3 regions of the Achromobacter mucicolens genome follow, and region 2 is predicted to be linked to each of the others. Evidence: predicted binding sites of a transcription regulator. Region 2 holds the regulator's gene; each other region holds the start of a gene.
What was found. Region 2 encodes FNR, which switches genes on or off when oxygen is low (the NO sensors DNR and NnrR bind a similar motif). Its sites were predicted from a motif close to TTGATNNNNATCAA; they were not measured.
Positions count from the first base shown of each region.

Region 1: a site for FNR is predicted at 2,964-2,977, ahead of QEP15_RS13950 (ribonucleoside triphosphate reductase). Genes of this name have one in related genera too.
Region 3: a site for FNR is predicted at 2,160-2,173, ahead of QEP15_RS12850 (MBL fold metallo-hydrolase RNA specificity domain-containing protein). Genes of this name have one in related genera too.

Region 1 covers NZ_CP123364.1:3,051,336-3,056,571, reverse strand. The annotation lists gene QEP15_RS13960 (anaerobic ribonucleoside-triphosphate reductase activating protein) at 1-650, opposite strand, end outside; gene nrdD (anaerobic ribonucleoside-triphosphate reductase) at 616-798, opposite strand; gene QEP15_RS13950 (ribonucleoside triphosphate reductase) at 892-2,886, opposite strand; gene QEP15_RS13945 (DUF3325 domain-containing protein) at 3,048-3,398, opposite strand; gene QEP15_RS13940 (hypothetical protein) at 3,705-4,319, shown strand; gene QEP15_RS13935 (catalase) at 4,332-5,236, shown strand, end outside.
Region 2 covers NZ_CP123364.1:3,476,926-3,482,161, reverse strand. The annotation lists gene QEP15_RS15875 (hypothetical protein) at 1-116, opposite strand, end outside; gene QEP15_RS15870 (DUF899 domain-containing protein) at 67-768, opposite strand; gene QEP15_RS15865 (SRPBCC family protein) at 820-1,269, opposite strand; gene QEP15_RS15860 (ArsR/SmtB family transcription factor) at 1,170-1,607, opposite strand; gene QEP15_RS15855 (hypothetical protein) at 1,680-2,831, opposite strand; gene fnr (fumarate/nitrate reduction transcriptional regulator Fnr) at 2,846-3,574, opposite strand; gene QEP15_RS15845 (gamma-glutamylcyclotransferase family protein) at 3,672-4,118, opposite strand; gene clpB (ATP-dependent chaperone ClpB) at 4,257-5,236, shown strand, end outside.
Region 3 covers NZ_CP123364.1:2,807,170-2,812,405, reverse strand. The annotation lists gene QEP15_RS12855 (universal stress protein) at 209-634, shown strand; gene QEP15_RS12850 (MBL fold metallo-hydrolase RNA specificity domain-containing protein) at 716-2,089, opposite strand; gene QEP15_RS12845 (CBS domain-containing protein) at 2,256-2,711, shown strand; gene QEP15_RS12840 (flavodoxin family protein) at 2,741-3,256, shown strand; gene QEP15_RS12835 (PAS domain-containing sensor histidine kinase) at 3,418-4,506, shown strand; gene QEP15_RS12830 (response regulator) at 4,503-5,156, shown strand.

The DNA of each region.
Region 1 (5,236 bases), 430 kb from region 2:
GGATGCCAGGTGATGCGGCATTCGAAGTCCGTGCCTGCCGATAGCAACTGCGTCAGGCACGCGAGCGCCGGGCGCTGCGAGTCGCGACGGCCCGTGATGTCGTCATAGCCCTTGGCGTCCGCCTTGATATCCATGCCCACCCAGTCCAGATGGCGCAGCACGTCGGCCAGCCGCAACGGATAGATGCCTGCGGTGTGCAGGCCCACGCGGTAGCCCATGCGTTTGATGTCGCGGATCATGGCGGGCAGGCGCGGTTCGCTCAAGGGCTCGCCGCCGGAGAACACGACCGCATCCAGGAGGCCCTTGCGGGTTTCAAGGAAGGCACGGACTTCACGCCAGTCGTAGCGGGCGGCGCGCGTCTGCAGCTCGGTGTTGTGGCAATAGTGGCACCGCCACGGACAACCCGAGATGAAGACGACCGCCGCCAGCTGGCCCGGCCAGTCCACGGTGGAAAAAGGCACCAGCCCCCCGACCGCGGGCGAGTGCCGGGGCAGGGGCTGGATGACGGGTTGGGGCGGCGAGGCATAGGCTGGCCGGTCGGTCAGCAGGCGCACGGCCTGGCTGGCGGGCCGGCCGGCGCCGCCGGCCTGCGAAGCGCCCACGGGCGAGCCGCCTTCAGGCACTGCGTTCGACGAAGAAGCGGCGCTCATTGAATTCGCCCTGTTTGCCGGTGTTGAAGGAAGACACCGGGCGGTGGTAGCCCATCACCCGGGTCCAGACTTCGCAGCGCACGCGCTGGCTGTCGTCCAGTTGGACGGCGGAAGCGGACGTGGCGGCGGGGGCGGTCAAGGTTTGCATGAGATTTCCTCGGGAGTGAATGCCGGACGCATGCCCGGCGGGTGAAGGACAGCGCGCGCCGGGATGCCACGCGCCGGTCCGGGTCCGGAAACGCTACGCCGGCGTGCAGCAGGCCGATTGCTTGGCCAGCAGCTCCGCGTCGCACTTGGGGCAGAACTCGTGGTGCCCCGCCAGATAACCGTGATTCGGGCAGATCGAGAACGTGGGCGTGACGGTGATGTAGGGCAGGCGGAAGTTGGTGAGCGCGCGGCGCACGAGCTGTTTGCAGGCCTCGGCGGTGGACACGGCTTCGTTCATGTACAGGTGCAGCACCGTGCCGCCCGTGTACTTGCTTTGCAGCGTTTCCTGCAGTTCCAGTGCGTGGAAGGGATCGTCCGTGTAGCCCACCGGCAACTGGCTGGAGTTGGTGTAGTAAGGCTGGGCGTCCGTGCCCGCTTGCAGGATGCCGGGATAGCGCTTGCGGTCTTCGCGGGCGAATCGGTATGTGGTGCCTTCGGCGGGCGTGGCCTCCAGGTTGTAGAGATGGCCGGTTTCTTCCTGGAATTCGGTCATGCGCTGGCGCACGCGATCCAGCAGGCGCACGGCAAAGGCGTGGCCGGCGGGCGTGGTCACGTCTTCGGCGTCGTCGGTGAAGTTGCGGATCATCTCGTTGATGCCGTTCACGCCCAGCGTGCTGAAGTGGTTGCGCAACGTGCCCAGGTAGCGGCGGGTGTAGGGGTAGAGCCCCTGGTCGATATAGCGCTGCACCACCTTGCGCTTGGTTTCCAGAACATCGCGGCCCAGCGCCAGGAGATAGTCCAGGCGTTCCATCAGGCGCGCCTCGTCGCCGCGGCACGTATGGCCCAGGCGGGCGCAGTTCACGGTCACCACGCCGACCGACCCCGTCTGCTCGGCCGAGCCGAAGAGCCCGTTGCCGCGCTTCAAGAGTTCGCGCAGGTCGAGCTGCAGGCGGCAGCACATCGAGCGCACCATGTGCGGCTCGAGGTCGGAATTCAGGAAGTTCTGGAAGTAGGGCAGCCCATAGCGCGCCGTCATTTCAAAGAGGCGCTCGGTGTTCGGGTGGTCCCAGTCGAAATCCGGCGTGATGTTGTAGGTGGGGATGGGGAACGTGAACACGCGGCCCTTCGCGTCGCCAGCCATCATGACCTCGATGTAGGCGCGGTTGATCATGTCCATTTCGGCTTGCAGGTCGCCGTAGGAGAACGGCATTTCCTCGCCGCCCACGTACGGGATCTGGTCCTTCAGGTCGGCCGGGCAGGTCCAGTCGAAGGTCAGGTTGGTGAAGGGCGTCTGTGTGCCCCAGCGGCTGGGCACGTTCAGGTTGAAGATCAGTTCCTGGATGGATTGCTTGACGTCCGCGTAGGTCATCGCGTCGCGGCGGATGAAGGGCGCCATGTAGGTGTCGAACGAACTGAATGCCTGCGCACCGGCCCATTCGTTCTGCAGCGTGCCCAGGAAGTTGACGATCTGGCCGATGGCGGCCGACATATGTTTCGGGGGCGTGGATTCGACCTTGCCCGGGATGCCGTTGAAGCCTTCGGTCAGCAGCTGGCGCAGCGACCAGCCGGCGCAGTAACCGCTGAGCATGTCCAGGTCGTGGATGTGGATGTCGCCTTCGCGGTGGGCGTGGCCGGCTTCGGGCGTGAAGACGTTGGACAGCCAGTAGTTGGCGGTGACCTTGCCGGCCACGTTCAGGATCAGGCCGCCCAGGCTGTATCCCTGGTTGGCGTTGGCATTCACGCGCCAGTCGCGCTGTTCCAGATACTCTTCCATGGCGCTTTCCACGTCGACCAGCGTGTGGCGCAGGGACCGCAGGCGGGCGTGCTGCTCGCGATGGACGATGTAGGCGCGCGCCGTGCGCCAATGGCCCGCCTGGACCAGGGCTTCCTCGACGCGGTTCTGGATGGTTTCGACGCCGGGGCAAACATTGCCGTCCAGCTTTGCGATGACGGTGCCGGTCAGGGCGCGTGCGCCTTGCAGGTCCAACTCCCCGGTGCTTTGGCCCGCCGCCGCCATGGCTTGCGCGATCTTCTCGCTATCGAATGCAACGACGCGGCCGTCGCGCTTGAGGATGTGTTGGATTCCCATTGTTGGCACCATATGTAGTGGAGTTCGAAAACTCTACCACCACATATGGTGCTGAATGGTTGGCATCTGGGCGCAGGTTGACCGGCGTCAAACAGGCAAAATGGTCTGCGAAATTGCGCAATGCTGCGATGGGTCGCGGCCAGGTGCTCAGTAAAACACCGTCAAAACCCGATGCCCACGCCCACCAGGGATATCGCCACCGCCAGGGCGGCAGCGCCTGCGGCAGGCCGTGGCGTCCAGGACAGTTTGCCAAACCACAGCAGCGCGCCCGCGCAGAGCCAGCCCAGCCAGACCATCATGCCCAGCGCATCGCCCCACAGTCCGACGCAAGGCAGGATCGCCAGCCCCATCAGCAGCGCGCCAGCGCCGCGCAGCACGCGCGTGTGGGCCGCGCGGGGATTGCGCGTCCAGACCTGGTGGTAGTGGCGGGGGGTGGCCAGGGCCAGGCAAGCCATGCCGGCGTAAGTCAGCAGCAAGGCCATCGCGATTGCGCAGAGGTCATTCAGGGTCATGCGGCTGCACGTCTTGCGCGAGTTGCCGACCCTGTGTGAGGGCGCGGCGCGCTGGCGCTTTGATGGGTAACGACCCTGATTCTACGGGAATCGGCGGCGCGTCCGGCGCGCGGGGCTTTGTATTTTCTTCCGGGCGATGCGGAGCGTGTGCGGATCGGCCGGCCCCCGCGACGCCCCGCAAGGCCCGTCTGCGCGGCGTTTGCAGGCGCTTTGCCATCGCAGGAACGGCAATTGCTGGGTTCGCGCCTCCATCCGGAACGATCGCCGCGTGCGGATCGTTGATGACCTACCACAAGGAGCCCAACCATGAAGCGCAAAGCCGGAAACGCCGATCAGATCAAGGAACTGCTGTACCAGGCCCTGGAAACCGAAATTGGCGGCCTCGCCATCTACGAGACCGCAGTGTCGTGTGCCATCAACGAAGACCTGAAGAAGGAATGGCTGGGCTATCTGGAAGAAACGCGCACGCATCGCCGCGTGCTGCTGACCGTCTTCGAGCAACTGAAGCTCGACCCGCAGGCCAAGTCGCCGGGCCGCGACGTGGTGCGGCACTTGGGCGAATCGTTGGTGAAGGCCATGAAGATGGCCATTTCGGCCGGCGATCCCGAAGCCGCGCAGCTCGTGGCCACCGAATGCGTGGTGCTGGCCGAGACCAAGGATCACGCCAATTGGTCGTTGATCGGGTTGATTGCCGAGCAGCAGTCGGGCGAGCAGGCCAAGATCCTCAAGCAAGCCTACGACGCGGTGGCGACCGACGAGGACCACCACCTTTATCACACGCAGGGCTGGTCGCGCGAACTGTGGATCGAGTCGCTCGGCTTCCCCGCCGTGCTGCCGCCGCCCGAAGAAGTGAAGAAGGTCGAGACCGCCATTGGCGCATCCCGCGCCGAACAGGCGCGCGACTCGATGCTAACCCATTAAGGAGAAAGACTCATGGCAAGCAAAAAGCCAGCCAAGGCCGGCCAGGGCGGTGCACTGGACACCGCCTACATGAACACCGACAGCGGTCCCGCAAGCGGACCGGCCGGCAAGCCGAGCCACCCCGCGCTCAAGCGCGCGGCAGCGGTGGGCGCCACCGTGGGCGCCATGCCCCATAACACCAACAAGGAAGCCGAGTACGGCGAGCAGGCCGCGCGTTGCCCGTACGCCGGCGCGCACGTGGGCGCCGTGGACCCCGCCGTCGGCGCAAGCTCGCTGTCCGAAAAGGAAGTGTCGGACAAGACCGGCGACGCCGCGACCCCGGGCGTGAACCGTGTCGACGGCCAACTGCCGCGCGTGCGCGCGGACGGCGGCGGCCAGGAACTGACCACCAATCAGGGCGTTCGCGTCAGCGACAACCAGCATTCGCTCAAGGCTGGCCTGCGCGGGCCGGCGCTGCTGAAGGATTTCATCCTTCGCGAGAAGATCACGCACTTCGACCATGAGCGGATTCCCGAGCGCATCGTGCACGCCCGCGGCTCGGCGGCCCACGGCTACTTCGAGTGCTACAAGCCGCTGACCGACCTGACCGCCGCGTCGCTGTTTGCCGAGGCCGGCAAGCGCACGCCGGTGTTCGTGCGCTTTTCGACGGTGGCGGGCGAGCGCGGATCCAAGGACACGGCGCGCGACGTGCGTGGCTTTGCCGTCAAGTTCTATACCGACGAGGGCAACTGGGACCTGGTGGGCAACAACATGCCGGTGTTCTTCATCCAGGATGCGATGAAATTCCCGGACCTGGTCCACGCGGTCAAGCCCGAGCCGCACCATGGCATGCCGCAGGCCGCGTCCGCGCACGATACCTTCTGGGACTTCGTGTCGCTCATGCCCGAGTCCACCCACATGCTGATGTGGGTGATGTC
Region 2 (5,236 bases):
AGTCCGGCGCCCATGGCCGCCAGGCAGGCCAGCCAGAGACCCGCCATGCCGGCCGTGGCCGGCGGCTTAGCGCTGGCCGTGGCAGGTGTGGCGGGGGGCGTCGCCGTATTGGTCATGGTGGCGCACCCAGTCGCGTACGTCGAAATATGGGCCGTTTTCGTTGCGGCCCAGCGGCGCGATGTCCAGATAGTTGTACGCGCCCGCCAGCCGCTCCACGCCGCGTTCGAAGGCCGAGTAGGTGTGGAAGATCTCGCCGTCGGGATCACGAAAAAAGGCGCTGGCTCCAGGACGTTCCTCGACCGCGCCATCCGCCTGCGGCACGGACGCGCCGAAATCGAAGTTGAAGTCGCCGTCCGCCGAGGAATACCAGTCAAATGCCCAGCCCATGCGGACCTTGAACGCGGCCAGCCGGGCGTACGGCGCGCGCGAGACGGCCACCACCGACACGTCATGGTGCCGCAGATGCATGAGCGCGCTGTCCAGGTGGTCGGCCAGCAGCGAGCAACCCACGCAGCCTTCCTCCCAGTCCGGACCAAACATGAAGTGATAGACGATGAGCTGGCGCTTGCCGTGAAAGAGGGTCTGCAGGCGCTGCGGCCCCTGCGCGCCTTCAAATGTGTAGGACTTGTCCACCTGCACCCACGGCAAGGCCATGCGGTCGCGGGTCACGGCGTCGGTGGCGCGGGTCAGTTCCTTTTCGCGCCGCAAGAGCGCCTCGCGCGCAATGTGCCATTGTTGGCGGGATACGACGGGATGATCGGTTTGCATCGTACGTCTCCTCTTCGTGCCGGGCGCGTTGGCCCGGGCTCGGGTTCAGCGTCAGGCCGCGCCGGCCAGGTGATGGGCCAGCCGCTCCAGGGCGCCCGACCAGCCGTCTTCGTGGCCGTCGCGCGTGGCTTCGTCGACGAAGGGCGTCTGCAGGAAGGCAAGGTCGGTGCCGGCGCCCGCCGCCGTGAATTCCAGCGTGATCAACGAGACTTCCTGCGGGGTGTCGCGCCACGCCCAGGTGAACACCAGGCGGCGATGCGGCGCGACCTCCTGATAGCGGCCGCTGGCGTGGTGCTCCGCGCCGTCGGCGGTGACGAAGCCCACTTGATAGGCGCCACCCGCCCGCACGTCGGTTTCGGCCAGCAGCACGCGCTGCGTGCCTGCCGGGCCAAACCAGCGCATCAGCGCTTGCGGGTCCGTCCAGGCGCGCCAGACACGTTCGACGGGGGCGTCAAAGCGTCGCTGGAGCCGCAACTCGATGGGGGAGAGTCGGTTTTCCATGGATGGATTTCCTCTTCGTGATACAGGTATCGCGCCAGCGAATCCAGTTGGCCCGTCCAGAACTTCTCGTAGCGCGCCAGCCAGCCGGCGGCGGCGCCCAGGGGGGCGGGAGACAGCGTGCAGCTCACGACCCGGCCATCCTTGGCGCGCGCGATGAGTCCGGCGTCTTCCAGCACCCGCAGGTGTTTCATGAAAGCGGGCAGGGACATGGCATGCGGCTGGGCCAGCGTGCTGACCGAGGCCGTGCCGTTTTCCAGGTCGGCCAGCACCCGGCGCCGCGTGCCATCGGCCAGCGCGGAAAAGATGGCATCGAGGGCGTCATCATTTAACTTAACCATAAGGTTAAGTTTTAGGCCTGCCACGAACGCCTGTCAAGGCGGGAGGCTGCGGAATTTCCCTAGGGGGAGCGCTTATTTCGCGCGAGGCTTGATGATGTCGCAGGCCGCGGCGGTGCGGCTAGCCTGGGCGTCGCCGCCCAGCAGCGCCCGAACGCCACAGATCGACCCGAACATGCGCTTGCCGTCGTGGCCGACGCCGCCGACTTCGAAGGCGGTGTGGCGCAGGGTGACGGGCTTGCCGCCGCGCGCGGCCAGTACGTGTTCGTACTGGACGTAGCCCGTGCCGCGCGCCAGCCGGGTGGCACCCTGGGCTTCGGCGCCGCAGGCCTTGTCCAGCAGGCGGTGTTCGGGGTTGTTGTCGGCGCCGCCCAGCAGGTAGACCACATCGCGCGCGGCGTAGCGCACGAAGAGCGTGGCGTCGTCGGTTTCGCGGGCGTAGGCGGGCAGCTTGTCGGTGCCGTACTTGTACTGGTTGTAGGTCGGGCAGATGCCGCGCTCGTACGGCGCATAGCCTTTGCCGTCGGCGCGGGGCCGTTCGTTGGTCAGGTACAGGTAGGACGACGGATTGGCAATCACGTAGCGCAGCGTGAGGCCGTCGCGGCGCAGTGCGCCATCCAGATTGTTCAGCACCGCGTACCGGTGCACCAGTTGCGCGCCGGCGGAATGGCCGGCCAGCACCAGCCCGGTCAGCGACGGCAGCCGTTTGCGGTCGTTCAGGCTGCGCAGCAAATCATCCAGGACCTGGAACGAGGCGACGGGGGCTGGGCGGCCTGCGGCCTGAATACTTTCCTGGCCGTCTTCCCAGCTGGCCTTGCGCCAGGCGGCCATGCCGGCAAACCCGGAGTCGATGGAGCCGGAAAACCGGGGAGCGAGCACCAGCGTGTCGCCGGCGCGCGCCGGGTCGGCGGCGACCAGCGCCGCGGCGGTTTCGAAGTATTGGTCGGCGTCGCGCTTGACGCCGTGGATGACGATGAGCACCTGCTTGATGCCGCGCAGATCGTCCTTGGTCAAGTCGCGGTTGGCGTAGACCGGCATCTTGTACCGGTGACCGGGCCGACCCAGTTCAACGGTCTGCCAGCGCAGCGGCGCCGCGCGCTTGGGCGCGGGCGTGGCTTCGTCGTAGTCGTAAGGGTCCGGCAGCGGCGTCTGGGCGTGCGCGCTGGCAAATGCCAGCACGGCGGCCACCGCCAGCGCGGCAGGCAGGAGGGCAGGCGCCCGACGCATGGCGCGGCGACTGCTCAGCAGCTCTCGTGTCCCAGCAGTTGCTTGAGCGCCGGCAGGTCCAGGATGCGGACTTCGCGCTGGTTGATCTTGATGAGACCGTCGCGCGCAAAACGCGAGAACAGCCGGCTCACCGTTTCCAGCGTCAGGCCCAGGTAGTTGCCGATTTCTTCGCGGCTCATGCGCAGCACGAACTCGGTCGAGGAATAGCCCAGCGAGGCATAACGCTGCGACAGGTTCAGGAGGAAAGCGGCCAGGCGCTGTTCCGAACGCATGGAGCCCAGCGACGCGAGCATCTGGTGCGAACGCGTGATTTCGCGGCTCATGAGGCGGCGGAACTGCTGCTGCAGCGAGGGCAGGTGCGAGGCCACGCGATCGACTTCGTTCAGGCGGATGACGCAGACCTCGGAGTCTTCGAGCGCCACGGCGGCCGACACGTGCTTGCCGTCCAGCATGCCGTCCATGCCGACGATCTCGCCGGGCAGGTGAAAGCCGGTGATCTGGATCTGGCCGGTGGCGTCTTCAAGTTGCGTCTTGAGGCTGCCGAAGCGCACGCCGTACACGGCGTCCAGCGGATGATCCAGCGAGTAGAGCGTCTTGCCTTTTTCGACGCGGACGCGTTCTTTCACCAGCTCGTCCAGCTTTTCGACTTCAGCGGCTGCCATGCCCACGGGGACGCAGACATGGCCCAGCATGCACGTGGAACAGTGGGCGGCATCAGGGGCAATGGGGACCCGTTTTTGCATACGATGACCTTTAGAGTGCCCATTGCGCGGCGGGCGCCGGAACGGGTGTGAAGCACGAGACAGGCGTCTATTGTAGTCCGTTGTTACTACGGACGTCTTACGAGGGGCCCTTCCGGTCGTCCGGCGTTGTCCGGGAAACACGGTGGACGATCCAGTCGTCCCCGGCGATATCGATCGCCGTGGCCCGCCACGCGGGATCGATCGGGTAGTACTCGCAGTGCAGCAATAGGGGTTCGCCGGGGCCTTCAAGGCGGGCGCAGACCGTCCTGCGCACGAAGCAGCAAGGCTTGCCGGGCTCGTATTCCTCGATCTCGTCCATCAGGGCGAGCAGCGCCGTGCCGACGCGGAAGACGTCGCCGCGGACCCGCCTGCCGTCGTCCACGGGGATGAGTCCGGGCCAGTCGCCAAAATCGACCAGCATGCCGGGCACGCTGGCGGCGCCGACATGGCTGGCCGGGGGCAGGCCGCGCCGTGCGGCGGCCCGGGCGAGGTCGTTGATTTCGCCTGCCCGTAGGGTTCCGTACACAAAAACGTATATGCTCATCGATAAGTTTGCTGCTGCACGTCGAAAACGACCATGAGGGGCGCCGGGTGTTGAAATTGTCTCATCCGGCCACATATTCAGGTTATCGAGCCAGCCGGCACGTATCGGTCAGGCTCCCCACAAGCCAATACGACCATTATGCGATTCGACAAACTTACGACCAAGTTCCAACAAGCGCTGGCCGACGCGCAAAGTCTGGCCTCCCGCAACGATCACCCCTATATCGAACCCGTCCACGTGCTGTCCGCCCTGTTGTCGGATTCCGACAGCGGCGCCGGCAGCCTGCTGGCGCGGGCGGGCGTTGCGGTAAACCGTCTGGGCCCCGCCCTGGAGACGGCGCTCAAGTCCCTGCCGCAAGTGCAGGGCGATGACAACGTCCAGGTGGGCCGCGACCTGCAAGGCGTGCTGACGCGCACCGACAAGGAAGCCGCCCGCCGCGGCGACACCTACATCGCCAGCGAACTGTTCCTGCTTGCGCTGGCCGACGACAAGGGTGAGGCCGGCCGCATCCTGCGCGAGGCGGGCCTGCAGAAAAAGGCCCTGGAAGCCGCGATCGACGCCGTGCGCGGCGGCGAAAACGTCTCCGGCGCGGAAGGCGAGGCCAACCGCGAAGCCCTGTCCAAATACACGCTTGATCTGACCGAGCGCGCCCGCCAGGGCAAGCTCGACCCGGTCATCGGCCGCGACGACGAAATCCGCCGCACCATCCAGATCCTGCAGCGCCGCACCAAGAACAACCCCGTGCTGATCGGCGAACCCGGCGTCGGCAAGACCGCCATCGTCGAAGGCCTGGCGCAGCGCATCGTCAACGACGAGGTGCCCGAGACCCTGCGCGGCAAGCGCGTGTTGTCGCTGGACCTGGCTGCGCTGCTGGCGGGCGCCAAGTTCCGCGGCGAGTTCGAAGAACGCCTGAAGGCCGTGCTGAAAGAGCTGGGCCAGGACGACGGCCGCAACATCGTCTTCATCGACGAACTGCACACCATGGTGGGCGCGGGCAAGGCCGAAGGCGCGATGGACGCGGGCAACATGCTCAAGCCGGCGCTGGCGCGGGGCGAACTGCACTGCATTGGCGCGACCACGCTCGACGAATACCGCAAGTACATCGAAAAGGATGCGGC
Region 3 (5,236 bases), 670 kb from region 2:
CTGGCGGGGCCACGTCCTCTTGCATAGGCTTCATCTTGCGCGGGTGCGGCCGGCAAATATTGACCTTCGTCAACGCGCGAGCGGGGACGCCGCCGTCAGGATGCGCCTCAAACCTTGATTCCAGTCAATGGCCGGAGCATCATTCGCGTCATGATGGTTGCAGGCAGCCGAGGCTGCGCCTTTCCTACCCCCAAACGTTGAGGCCACTGTGAAGAACGTACTCATTCCCATCGACGGCTCCGAAAACGCCTTGCGTGCCGTGAAGTACATGATCGATCACATCCGTGAGCATGGCGACTGCGCGATCCACCTGCTGAACGTGCAAATACCCATTGTGTCGGGCGCCGTCCGCGCGTTCGTCACGCCGGAAATGATCCGGGACTACTACGAGGATGAATCCAGCGCCGCGCTCGCCGAGGCGCGGTCGGTCCTGGATGCCGCCGGTGTCAGCTATCAAACGCAGATGCGCGTGGGGCCCGTGGCCGCAACGATCACCGCCTATGCGGCCGAACAGCACTGCGACCACATCGTCATGGGTTCGCGGGGGCTAGGCGCCGCAGGCAGCCTGCTGCTCGGATCGGTGGCGCTGAAAGTGCTGCACACCGCCCACATACCGGTCGTCATGATCAATTGACCACGCGCGCCCCGCCTTGCCCGCCCGCTGCCCGGGCGGCCTGGGCGGGCGCGCCCTTGCCTGCCCCTGCGCCGCGCCGGATCAGTTCAACACGGCGGTTTCGGACGGCTCGACAGGATGGCAGCGCCAGCCAAGCTCGTCCTTGATGCGCAGGCGCAGCGCGTCGGCTGCCGCGGGTTCTCCGTGCACGATGTAGGTATGCCGGGGCGCGCTTGAGAATCCACGAAGCCAGCGCAGGATCTCGTCGGCGTCCGCATGCGCCGACAACATCGACAGGTTGTCGACCTCGGCGCGAATCGGCACATATTCTCCATGTATCTTGACTTGTCGGGCGCCATCCAGCATGGCGGCCCCGCGCGTTCCCATCGCCTGGAAGCCGGCAAAGAGGATCGTGTTTCTAGGGTCTCTGGCGTAGTGCTTGAGATGGTGAATGACCCGTCCGCCGGTGGCCATGCCGCTGGCCGAAAGAATGATCTTGGGCATCGGCGAGCGGTCCAGCGCCTTGGATTGTTCGACGTCAGTGACGCAGGTGGCTACGCCGAACGCGGCCCTGGCATCCGCACGCGGCAATCGCTGATCGGCGGTATGCCGTAGATAGACGTCGACCGCGCTGCTGGCCATCGGACTATCCAGGTAGATGGGCAGGTCGCGAGGGATGCTTCCGGCCAGCCTGAGCCGCCACAGGTGAAACAACAGGAGCTGGGCGCGGCCGACGGCAAACGCCGGAATCACAAGAGAGCCCCCTCGCCGGATGGTGCGCTGGATGATTCCGGCCAGCGTGTCCGGCACGCTTTGCGTGCCGTGGCTGCGATTGCCGTAGGTGGATTCGACAATAAGATGATCCGCCTGCGTCACGGACGCGGGCGGCGGCATCAGCGGGTCGTCATAGCGGCCAAGATCGCCGGAAAACACCAGTCGGCCTCCCGGGTAGTCGAGTTCGACGATGGCGGCGCCCAGGATGTGGCCGGCGCGCGAGAACCGGACCTGCATTCCCCCCGGGAGCGGCATCGGCGCATCGAACGGGACCGGGCGGAGCGCGGCGATCGCTCTGCGCGCGTCGGCGACCGTGTACAGGGGCAACGCGGGACGATGGCGCGACAGGCCGTGGCGGTTCAGGTAATCGGCATCGGCTTCCTGCAAGTGGGCGCTATCCAGCAATAGCAATTCGCACAGGTCGCGCGTCCCTTCGGAACAATAGATCGGGCCGGCGAAACCCTCCCGCACGAGCCTGGGCAAATACCCCGAATGGTCCAGGTGCGCGTGCGACAGCAGCACGGCTTCGATCTTCGAGGGCGCCACGGGAAACGGCGCCCAGTTGAGCAGCCGTAGCGGCTTGAGTCCCTGGAACAACCCGCAATCCATCAGGATCAGCCGCCCGGACGCATCCAGCAGATGACGCGAGCCGGTCACGGTGCCGGCGGCCCCGCAAAAGTGTATGCGCAGCTTCTGTGTCATGGATCGACTCCTGACTGTCTGACCAAGTTTTCGCTAATAAGCAGCATTGATGTGGCAGGCCCATCCTTGCTTGACCAATATCAAGATAACCGCCGGGCGCGAGATCAACATAGGACCGACAAGCAAACAGGCGTGGGGCGTGCCCCCGCCACCCAGGAGAAATGCCATGAAAGCGCGCGACCTCATGACCGCGACCCCATACTGCGTATCCCCGCGTACCCCGGTTTCGCAGATTATGCGTGCCATGCTGGATCGAGACATCAGCGCCGTGATGGTGACGGGCGATGACGGCGCGTTGATCGGCGTGGTCAGCGAAGGCGATCTGGTGCGACGCCAGGACAGCGCGCATCAGAGAAAGGTGAACCACTGGCTGTCGCTCCTGGCAGAAGGCGAGGCACTGAATCTGGAGTTTCTGCACAGCCTTCAACTGGGCGAGCAGACGGCATCGGCCGTGATGAGCAGCCCTGCCATCACGGTGGATGAGTCCGCCGACCTGTCCGAAATTGCAGATGTGCTGCTCAAGCGCGGGATCAAGCGGGTTCCCGTGGTCCGGCAGGGAAAACTGGTCGGCGTGGTCAGCCGCCGGGACATTCTTCAGGCGCTGCTGGCCCAGGAAGTCTGAGGCCGTCGTTGCGGCCAGGAGTGAACGCCATGCGGATCGGCATCGTCTTTTATTCACGCACCGGCACAGGACGCATCGTGGCCGAGCGGCTGGCATCGATCACGGGATGGGAGGTCCACGAAGTGCGGGATGCATCGTCACGCATCGGGTTGGCTGGCGACCTTCGCTGCGTCACCGATTGCCTCTTCAAGCGCCAACCCGAGATTCGCTATGCCGGCCCTGCCCTGGACCAGTTCGACCACGTGATCCTGATCGCGCCAGTCTGGCTTCGAGCGCTCGCGGCCCCCATGCGCTCGTTCCTGATGACGCAGGGGCGGCTGATCAAGACCTACTCCGTCATTTGCGTGATGTCGGGCTATGGCGGATTCCGGGCTGTCGATGATATCGCCGCCGTCGTGGGCGCAAAGCCCCGCGGCATTCTCCTGCTCAAGCAGTACGACGTGTTGGCCGAAGAGTGCGACGCGTCCCTTTGCCGGTTCAAGGAAAGGACGCTCGCGGCCTGGGAATCGGGCGGGAGCGACTCGCTGCTGTCGGCCGTTGACTAAGCGGCGCTCGGGCACAAGTCCGAGCCCCGCTGACCAGATCCGCCGCCTGCACTAGTGCACGTGGCGGTAGCCCACGCGCGGCGCTCGCCGCTTGCGGAATTGTGTGTTGCAATGGACAAGTTCCCCCTGGAAGGGCGATCCCGGCACCCACATATCAAGCAATGAAGCTCTCCTCTGGCGCGCCTCCGCTGCTCGATATCATCCAGTCCGCCACAGAACCGATCATCACGATCGACGCGTTGCAACACATCGTGATGTTTAACGCTGCGGCGGAACGCGTGTTCATGCTCTCCGCCGACCAAGCCATCGGCGCCAGCGTGGACATCCTGATCCCGTTGCGCTTTCGCGCCGTGCATGCCAAGCATGTCGGCCGCTTCATGACCACCGGAATTTCCGATCGCCAGATGGGCCTGGGCGCGCCGTTATGGGGTCTTCGGTCCAACGGCGAAGAGTTTCCGATGGAGGCTTCGATCTCGCAGACCTGCACCAGCGCCGGCGTGTACCTGTCGATCTTTCTGCGCGACATCACCGAGCGCCAGCGTATCGACCAGGCCTTGAGAGCGTCCCGGGACGAGCTGACCCGTCTGTCCAATGCCCTGCTTCACGTGCGCGAGCAGGAAAAGAAGCACATTGCGCGCGAGCTCCATGACGACCTGGGCCAAAGCCTGACGGCGCTGACGATGGAGCTGTCCCAACTTGAACCGATCCTGGCGTCCGACAACGTCGAGGCACGCGAGCGCGTGCGGTCCATGCGGCAGCTTATCAAAGCCTCGTTCAAGTCGCTGCGGCGCATCGCCTCTGACCTGCGGCCCGTCATGCTCGACGACCTTGGACTGGCGGCGGCGGTCGAATGGCTGGTGGCCAATTTCGTTTCGCGCTATGGCGTCGATACGGAATCGGACATCCGGATCGGCCCCGCCGAACCGGCAAAGCAGGTCGCCACCACCCTGTTTCGCGTCGTGCAGGAGGCGCTGACCAACATCGCCAAGCATGCGCAGGCCAGCGCCGTCCAGGTGCGCCTTGTCTGTGACAACTCGCATTGCGCGCTGACCGTGTCCGACAACGGCGTTGGCGCCACACCAGAGAGTCTGGCCAAGAAGCTGCCGCTTTCGCTTGGCCTGCAGGGCATTCGCGAACGGGTCCGCCTGCTGGGCGGCGATGTCTCCGTTCACACCCGCAGGAAAGGCGGGTTTCGCCTGGAAGTGCGCATCCCGGTCCGCCCGCCCGACTCGCAATGGGAGGCGACATGATCAACGTCATGCTTGCCGACGACCATACATTGCTGCGCGAAGGCCTGAGGCGGCTGCTCGAGCAGGCCGCAGATATCCGCGTCGGCGGCGAAGCCGGCAACGGCAACGAAGCGCTGAACCTTCTGGCCGAGGGGCAATGGGATCTTCTGGTGCTGGACATGTCGATGCCCGGGCGCGACGGCGTCGACCTGATCCGGCACATCAAAAACTCCCACCCGGACGTTCCCATCCTGGTGCTCACGATGCACGGCGAGCAGCAGTACGCCGTCCAGGCGATCAAGGCGGGTGCGGCGGGCTACCTGACCAAGGACAGCGCCAGCGAAGAGCTGGTGCAGGCGGTGCGCAAGGTGGCCGGTGGCGGGCGGTATCTGAGCCAGTCGCTGGCCGAAAGCATTGCATTTGACCGGTACGGCCATGCGGAATCGCTGCCCCACGCCCTGCTGTCCGACCGGGAATTGTCGGTTTTCCGCCATCTGGCGTCGGGGATGAATAATTCGGACATCGCGCAACTGCTGTTCGTGAGCGTCAAGACGGTCAGCACGTATAAAAGCCGGATATTGATCAAGCTGCACTTGCGCAATCAGGCGGATCTGGTCCGTTACGCGATACGGCACCGGCTCGTCGACGATGACGACGCCCCTCCGCGCTGAGCACGCTGTAGGAATTTGCCTACATCTGTAGGCGTCGTCGGCCAAAACGTGGCGATCTGCGCTGATAGCGCACGGCAGCG